2 regions of the Mesorhizobium sp. LNHC229A00 genome follow, and region 2 is predicted to be linked to the other one. Evidence: riboswitches for the same ligand, from Rfam matches in the RefSeq annotation. Region 2 holds a riboswitch; the other holds the start of a gene.
The links. A riboswitch is a leader RNA that binds a small molecule or an ion and turns the genes downstream of it on or off. The one in region 2 is predicted to bind cobalamin.
Positions count from the first base shown of each region.

Region 1: another riboswitch for cobalamin. It lies ahead of X742_RS167795 (CbtB domain-containing protein); the one in region 2 lies ahead of bluB (5,6-dimethylbenzimidazole synthase).

Region 1 is NZ_AYWQ01000001.1:368,756-373,120, forward strand. Features, by position in the region: gene X742_RS167805 (MFS transporter) at 1-540, shown strand, start outside; gene X742_RS167800 (aromatic ring-hydroxylating dioxygenase subunit alpha) at 681-1,847, opposite strand; cobalamin riboswitch at 1,990-2,189, shown strand; gene X742_RS167795 (CbtB domain-containing protein) at 2,225-2,404, shown strand; gene X742_RS167790 (CbtA family protein) at 2,420-3,223, shown strand; gene cobU (bifunctional adenosylcobinamide kinase/adenosylcobinamide-phosphate guanylyltransferase) at 3,216-3,731, shown strand; gene cobO (cob(I)yrinic acid a,c-diamide adenosyltransferase) at 3,733-4,341, shown strand; gene cbiB (adenosylcobinamide-phosphate synthase CbiB) at 4,338-4,365, opposite strand, start outside.
Region 2 is NZ_AYWQ01000008.1:70,555-74,919, forward strand. Features, by position in the region: gene X742_RS152185 (exodeoxyribonuclease VII small subunit) at 89-340, opposite strand; gene X742_RS152180 (histone deacetylase family protein) at 344-1,270, opposite strand; cobalamin riboswitch at 1,448-1,630, shown strand; partial or broken gene bluB (5,6-dimethylbenzimidazole synthase) at 1,702-2,307, shown strand; gene X742_RS152170 (hypothetical protein) at 2,424-3,407, opposite strand; gene X742_RS152165 (TetR/AcrR family transcriptional regulator) at 3,497-4,105, opposite strand; partial or broken gene X742_RS01000000170220 (MFS transporter) at 4,226-4,365, shown strand, end outside.

The DNA of each region.
Region 1 (4,365 bases), on a different contig from region 2:
CTCAGGCTGGCCTGGCTGATCGCCTTCGGCCGCTCCTGCTTCTGGACGACCTTCTTCGTCTATGGACCGCTGTTCATGGTCATCACCGGCGAGGGCGAATTGGCTGGCGGCCTGCTGGTCTCGGCCGGCAACGCGCTGCTGTTCATGGCGATCTTCTGGGGCAAGGCGGGAAAGCGCTTCGGCGGCCGCAGGACCATGACATTTGCCTATTTCGCCATGTCGGCGACGTTGCTGGCGGCCGGTGCCGTGGGCGTAACCGTGCCGCTGCTCACCGGCGCCTTCCTGCTGTGCGGCGCCTTCTTCACGATCGCGCTCGACGCGCTGGGTTCGACCGCCTTCATGCGCTCGGTGCGCTCTTATGAGCGCGCGCAGATGGCTGCGGTCTACCGCACCTATCTCGATTTCTCCGAACTGACGCCGCCGCTGGTCTATTCGGTGGTGCTGGCCTTTTTCGGTCTGGGATCGGTGTTCGTCACGCTCGCACTACTGGCCGCGTTTTGCGGCTTCGTGACCTGGCGATATCTGCCGAAGTCGCTGTAGGTATGTCGATATTCAGGTGATGCCGGCCTGCGAACGGCAGGTTTGCGCGCTTCCGGTAATCACGTACCCGAAAGTACGTTCCGTTCCGGTTCTCGACCTCCGCCCTTCTCGGCTTGGCCTGACCTGAATGTCGACAGACCTCATGTCACCGCGGCATGGCGCTCGCGCACCCAATCGTGGAAGCGGTGCAGGTCGTACTCCTCGGGCATCAGCACGCCAGCTGTATGACGCATCGAGCGCAGCCCCTTCTGGTTGACCTCGCAGATCGCCGCGTCCTCCTCCAGCACCTGTGTGCCGAAGGCGACGATGTTGTCGATGTCGGTCTCGGCGAGCGCCTCGGGCGCGAACAGCCATTCTGCGGTCAATTCGGTCTGTTCGGGACCGAGCGGCGTAAGCCGCACAGTCCTGACATAGTCGACATGGCCGACGATGAACATGGACGGCAGGCTGGTGGCATAGGTCTGACCGGCGCTGCGCTCCGCCGGCGTCAAGCTCGGGAAGACCGGCCCGTGCGTCTGCCCATCACGCGACCATGTCTCAGCCCCGGCGCGCAGGCCGCCTGAAAATTCCGGCGCGTCATTGTCGGCGTGGCGGAGCCATTCGGGATCGTCATGCCGGCTCATCAGGCCGCGGCCATAGATCGGCACCAGCCGCGACAGGTCCTTGTGGACGCCCGGGCAGTGCAGGCACTCGTTGAAGTTTTCCCAAAAAATCTTCCAGTTACAGTTCATCACCTTGTGCAGCACATGGCCCGATACCAGCGTTTCCAGCGGCCAGTTGCCGAGATCGCCGGAGGCTGGGTCGAAGGAGGATTGCGCCGAGCCGGCGTCATCTTCCGCCAGATTGACGAAGACGAAGCCCCGCCACACCGAGAGCGCGACGCGATAAAGCGGATGATCGGCCTTGTCGAAGCCGTCAGGCAGCGATTTCGACGGCACGCGCACCAGATCGCCACGCAGCGAATAGGACCAGGCATGATACGGGCAGGTGATCAGCCGCGCCTTCAGCCGGCCCTCGCTTTCCTGGCAAAGCTGCGAGCCGCGATGCCGGCACGTGTTGTGGAAGGCACGCAACTCGCCGGTGTCGTCGCGCAGCACGAGGATTTCCTGCATACCGACGCGGAAGGTGCGGAATGCCAAAGGCTGGGCAAGATCGGCCTCGCGGCAGACGAGCAGCCAGTCCCTGTACCAGATGGCGTCGAGATCGCGCTTATAGTTGTCCTGGTCCCAATAGGCCGATGAGGGCAGCGTCGGCTCGGTTCGAGTCAGGCCGTTATAGGGCTCGCGCTCGCTGGCATTGGGCTGCATGGCTGGCTTCCCGTGAGGGTGCCAGCCGACACCCGGCCATGAAGTTTGTCAATCGGGACGGGGTGAGGGCAGCTTCGCCGATACGACGCTCCTGCGCTGGCGGTTGTCGGAATTTGGTTTGCCGGGCGCGGCGAATTTCCCTATAGTCGCCGATGTCGTCGGTTCCTTTTTGGAGCCAAGAGGGAATGCGGTGCGGGGAGGAATTCCTGCCCAATGCCGTGGCTGCCCCCGCAACTGTGTGCGGTAGTCCTCTCCATATGCCACTGAAGATTTTTCTTCGGGAAGGTGGGGAAGGGCGCTTATCCGCGAGCCAGGAGACCTGCCGGCGACAGGAAACTGACTTCGATGCCCTCGGGTGGAGGGCGAAAGGACAAGACATGACTACCGCTTCCGTCTCCCTCGGCGCCTCCGTCTCCTCGCAGTCGCGTTTCATGCAGCTCGCGCTCGCGGCGCTGCTCGGCATCTTCGTCGTCGGCTTTGTCGGCTTCTCGCATATCGATGCGGTCCACAATGCTGCCCACGACTATCGCCACTCGATGGCGTTTCCCTGCCACTAACGAGGATCCGACATCATGAATCTGTTTCGCAACGTCGTGTTCGTCGCGGCGATCGCGGGGCTTGTGGCCGGTGTCGTTCTCGCCTGCATGCAGGCCTATGCCACCGTGCCGCTGATCCTCAAGGCCGAAGTCTACGAAAAGGCCGGCGGCGGCCACCACCATGATCACACGGCCGCACCAGCGGCGACCAATGACGCGATGAGCACGGTGGCGCCCGCTGGGAATGCCACGAGCTCTGCCGCGCCCGCGGGCACCGATGCCATGGCACCGGCGGAGGAAGACGAAGGCTGGGCGCCGGCCGACGGTTTCGAGCGTTTCGCCTTTAGCGTGGTTGCCAATATCGTCACCGGCATCGGCTTCGCGCTGGTCCTGGTCGCGGTTTCCGAGTTCTTCGGTGGCGTCGGCAACTGGCGCCAGGGCGTGTTCTGGGGCTTGGCCGGCTTTGCCGTGTTCACACTGGCACCGGGCCTCGGACTGCAGCCGGAACTGCCGGCAATGCCGGCGGCCGATCTTCTGCCGCGCCAGATCTGGTGGACGGCAACGGCGGCCGCGACCGCGATCGGCCTAGGCCTGATCGTGTTTCGCAGATCGTTGCCATTGACCATCCTCGCCGTCTTGCTGATCGTCGCGCCGCATGTCGTCGGCGCGCCGCAGCCCGACAGTTTCGAGACGCCGATCCCGGAAGGCCTGCACCATCAGTTCGTGGTGGCGGTGACGGTGACCAATCTGGTCTTCTGGCTGGTGCTGGGCGCGATCGTGGGCGTGGTGCGCCGGCGCTTCACCGGCACGGCGACCAGCATGCGCGACAGTTTTGCCTGATCGCGGCAGGCTGACCTTCATCATCGGTGGTGCGCGCTCCGGCAAGAGCGCGCACGCCGAAACCCTGGTGACGGCATTGGCCTCGCCATGGGCCTATATCGCCACGGCGCAAGCTTATGACAACGAGATGCGCGAGCGCATCGCGCTGCACCGCTGGCGGCGCGGTGAGGGCTGGTCGACCATCGATGCGCCACTCGACCTCGCCGAAGCGCTGGAGGCGTCGCCGGACGGTCAGCCGGTGCTTGTCGACTGTCTGACGCTGTGGCTGACCAATCACATGCTGGCCGATCACGACGTCGATGCCGCGTGCCGACGGCTGGCGGACGTGCTGTCTCGGCCGCGCGGACCGTGGTTCGTGGTGACGAACGAGGTCGGGCAGGGCATCGTGCCCGACAACGCGTTGGCGCGCCGGTTTCGCGATGACGCCGGCCGACTTAACCAGCGGGTCGCGGCAGTGGCCGACACGGTGCTGCTCATGGTGGCGGGGCTCCCGCTCAAGGTGAAGTGAAATGACCGACGACAAGGATGAAGAACGCCATCGCGCCAAGATGGCCAAGCGCAAGGCGGTGCAGGACGCCGAGGTTGCGGGCAAGACGATGGAGAAGGGATTGCTGATCGTCAACACCGGTCCCGGCAAGGGCAAGACCACGGCCGCCTTCGGTCTCGCGCTGCGCATGCTCGGCTACGGCAAGCGCGTCGGCGTCGTTCAGTTCATCAAGGGCAAATGGCACACCGGCGAGAAGGACGCCTTTGCCGCCTTTGGCGACCGCGTCGTCTGGCATGCAATGGGCGAGGGTTTCACCTGGGAGACCCAGGACCTGAAGCGCGACATCGCGGCCGCCGAGGCCGCCTGGGCCAAGGCCCTGGAATTGATCGACGATCCCTCGATCAGCCTTGTCGTGCTCGACGAGCTCAACATCGCGTTACGCTACGATTATCTCGCTCTCGACAAGGTGGTTGCGGCGCTCAAGGGCCGGCGCGAGGGTCTGCATGTCGTCGTCACCGGCCGCAACGCCAAGCCGGGGCTGGTCGAGGCTGCCGATCTGGTCACCGAGATGGGCGTGACCAAGCATCATTTCTCGGCGGGCGTGAAGGCGCAGCAAGGCATCGAGTTCTAAAAAACCAGAACAGCGATCAGCGCG
Region 2 (4,365 bases):
TTCCGTATCTCCTCTTGTCCGTTTCAATCGGGACGAACTGTATCCTCAATGATGATCGTGTCCAAAAATCGGTAAGGCTGCTCCGGACTCAGTCCGCGTCGAGCGGCTCGGTTCCAACCGGCTTGCCGTCGCGCGACAGCCTGATCTTCTCGACCTTGTCCTCGGCGGCCTTCAGCAGCCGGTCGCAATGGACCTTCAGCGCCTCGCCCCGCTCGTAAATCCGGATAGACTGGTCGAGCGGCACGTCGCCCCGCTCCAGATCATCGACGATCTTCTCCAGTGCGTCGAGCGCCTGTTCAAAGCTCATCGCCTTGACGTCTTCGTTGATCTCACCGGTCATCATTCATCCTTTCATCAGTCGCCCGACATGGGCGGCGACCGAAAATGCCAATCCCTGCAGATCGTAGCCGCCCTCGAGCAGGCTGACGAGCCGGTTGCCGCCGTGGATTGCGGCGCGCTGCATCAGCTGGCCGGTCGCCCAGTCGAAATCGTCCTCGGTCAGATTGATTTCCGCCAGCGGGTCGCGATGGTGCGCATCGAAGCCGGCCGAAATGACAATCAGATCCGGCGCGAAATTGTCGAGTGCCGGCAGCACGCGCGACAGGAACGCATCACGAAACACCTCGCTGCCGGTCCGAGGCGCCAGCGGCGCATTGACGATGTTGCCGGCGCCGGTTTCACTCTTCGCGCCCGTGCCGGGATAAAGGGGCATCTGGTGCGTCGAGCAATAAAGCACCGAGGGATCGTCCCAAAAAATATCCTGCGTGCCATTGCCGTGATGCACGTCCCAGTCGACGACGGCGACGCGCTCGGCGCCGTGCTTCTTCTGCGCGTAGCGGGCCGCGATTGCCGCCGTGTTGAAGAAGCAGAAGCCCATGGCAGTGGTCTTTTCGGCATGGTGGCCGGGCGGACGGGCGGCGACGAAGACGTTGTCGGCGCGGCCCGCAAAGACGTCGTCGACGGCGGCATTGGCGGCACCGATCGCCGTAATCACCGCCTGCCAGCTTTTCGGGCTGGCGGTGGTGTCTGCGTCGATGCGGGCAATGCCTTCGTCGGGGATGGCGGCGCGGACACGCGCGACGAAATCGGCGGGATGCGCGTAGAGGATGGTCGCTTCGTCGCCTTGCGGTGCCTCGACGCGGTCAAGCGCGGCAAAAGCTTCGTCGTCGAGCACGCGCTCGATGGCGCGCAGGCGGTCGGGCCGCTCGGGGTGACCGGGCGGGGTGATGTGTTCGAGAAAGATCGGGTGCGTGTAAAGACGGGTGGCCATGCCCCTATCTAGTGCCCCGGCGCCGTGATGGCCATGCGTTGCGGCTTGATCGCTGGGGAAAATCGAACCTGCGTCCATTCATGTCGCTGCGGGCATTGGCGTCGTCGGCCCTTCGGAGTAAGACTGCCGCTACTGCCTGGTGCCTGCCGGTCTGTTTGTTTTAGCCGCATTCCGCGACGCCAAGTGTTTGCACTTGGCTACAAATGCCCTGGCGGGAGAATCGGGAACACGGTTGAACTCCGTGGCGTGCCCAACGCTGTGAGGGGGACCGCGCCGGTAGATGCCACTGTCGATGACGGGAAGGCACCGGACGCGGGTTGATCCCGAGCCAGAAGACCGGCCTGGCAGGCATCGTCATCCGCATGGTCAGGCGGATGGCATCGATTGCAATCGCAAGGGGACACGCGATGCGGGAAGCCATGACCGCTCAAATGGGCGATGGATTTGACCAGAGTGCGCGCGACGCGGTTTACCGTGCCATGTTTACGCGGCGCGACGTCCGCAGCCATTTTACATCGGAGGCGATCGACGACGAGGTGCTGGCGCGGCTGCTGCTTGCCGCCCACCACGCGCCATCGGTCGGCTTCATGCAACCCTGGAACTTCATCGTCATCCGCGATGCCGCGCGGCGGGCGGAGGTGCGCGACCTGTTCCTGGCCGCGCGAGAACGGGAACTGCCTGAAATAGAGGCAGAACGGCAGGCGCTCTACCGCAAGCTCAAGCTCGAAGGCATTTGCGAAAGCGCGCTAAACATCTGCATCACCTGCGACCGCGAGCGCTCGAAAGGCTCGCCGTTGGGGCGGTGGCACAATCCGGAGATGGATCTCTACAGCACGGTCTGCGCGGTGCAGAATTTCTGGCTGGCCGCGCGTGCCGAGGGCGTTGGGGTCGGCTGGGTCAGCATCATCGAGGCGCAAGCGCTGAAAAGCCTGCTGGCGATTCCCGATCACGTGACGCCGATCGCCTATCTCTGCGTCGGCCGCGTTTCCGAGTTCGCACCGAAGCCGGACCTCGAAACGCATGGCTGGGGCCGGCGGCTGCCGCTGCCCGAGCTGATCATGAGCGAGACTTTTCGCGGGCAAGGCGAAGCGCCGCTCAAATCAGCAGTGGCGCGCCTCGGCACCGTCGCCGGTGCGCCCGCGAGCCCGGCCGATCAGCTCGTCGCGCCGGCCGTGCCCCAGCGCGAACCGCCGAAAGTGGAGAGCGCCTTGTCCTTGAGTTCCCTGAACTTCGACGAAGCTTCGGCCAGCCTGGCGTCCCAGGCGGCATCGGGGACCTGACCCTCGATGGTCTTGAAATAGACCTGCATCAGGCAGGCAATGGCGAAGGGCTCGATGAAGGCCGCCTTGAAAGCCCAGGCAAAGACGATTGCCAGCACGAAAGCCCAGCCGGCGAGCTGCCCGGGCATGATGTAAAGAATAGCGGCTGCCGGAGCGAGCATCAGCAGGAAAATCACGAACGACACGGCCCACATGATGACCGCCAGCCAGACGGCGTTCTTGACCATGGTCTTACCGTTCTGGGCGTAGAGCACGACGCCTTGGCGCGCGGTTTCGAACGGCGAGGACGAATTGATGCGGATGTTGTAGCCAAGAATGATCTCGTCGACATAGGTCAGCGACAGGCGAATCACAGTGTTGAGGAACGAAACCAGTCCGCTCAGGCCAGGAATAGGCAGGAAGGCCGCGATGCCGCCGAGCAGGCCGGTGATGCCGCGGATGGCGCCCTTGACCAATTGGTCGACAACAAAAAGGATGTTGGCCTCGGCAAAACGCTCGGTCACGATCTCTTTTGCGTAGGCGATCTGGTTCTGGCCGTCGGGAACATCATGGCCGTCGATCAGATGCACCATGACGGCTATATGGCCCGCTTTGACGACGTAGAGGATGTATTCGCGGATCCAGTAGACGGCGATCGAGACGATGCCGAAACCGACCACGCCGCCCCACATCGCAAAAGACAATGGTCCGTCGGGATCGGTGGAAATATGGCCGACGCCATAGCCGACGGATGCGCCGGTGCCGGTTGCCATGATGTAGGCCAGCGTGATGCCGAAATAGACGATCATGCGAAAGACAATGAAAGGCCAGGTCCGCATCATGATGGACACCGACCTGCCGATATCGAAATCCCACATGCCCGAATCTCCCCTCAGAGATGGCTGCAGAGGATGCGCTCAAACCGGCTATTGTCAATTGCAGGTGGTGGCGGGACTGCCATGGAGGTTCATCTTGAAAGCGCTTCCGGCTTTTTCAGCAGGCCTTCGAGCAGTTGCTTGAACGCGGCCACCACCATTTTCGAGGTCCCTTCGGGATCTGGCGAATTGGCGATCCGCTGCGCAGCCTGGCTGCTCGCCCCATTGATCAGCCGCGCTGCCGACTCCGGATCGACGCCGGGGACGACCACCCCCTCCCCTTGCAGCGCGGTCAGATGATCGGTCATTGAACCGACGCAGGCGTTGGCATTCGACCACTGTGCCGGATCGCCCAGCACAGCCGGACCATCCCGGAACATGATGCGCTGGATTTCCGGCTCCAGCGCCATTTCGATATAGGTGGTGCATTCGTCGACGAAATGCTGCCAGCGGGTCGGCGCCCGCGACGCGACCTCATTCACCCGGGCCGCCATTTCCGCGTCGATTTCGGCGATAACCGCCTCAAGCAGCCCCTTCTTGTCGCCGAAGTGATGATAAAGGGCGCCGCGCGTCAGCCCGGCCGACGCGGTGAAATCATCCATCGACGCTTCGGCATAGCCGATGGTGCCGAAAGCCTGGCGCGCCGCGGCAATCAGCTTGGCGCGTGTCTCGGCGATCATCTCCTTGCGCGGTCGATGCATGCTTCTGGCCTTATCTACATACGCGTCGTATGCCAATTGACATACGCGGCGTATGCTTTATTTAACACTTATACGTCTCGTATGTAATTCTGGAATCGCCCCTTGTCGAGGAACAGAACCATGCAAAACCCCTATTCGGAAATCTTTCGCGCTCCCGGAGCCAGGGGCTTTGCCGCCGCCGGCTTCATGGCGCGCCTGCCGATCGCCATGGCGCCAATCGGCATCGTGGCGATGCTGTCGCAGACGCGTGGCGAATACTG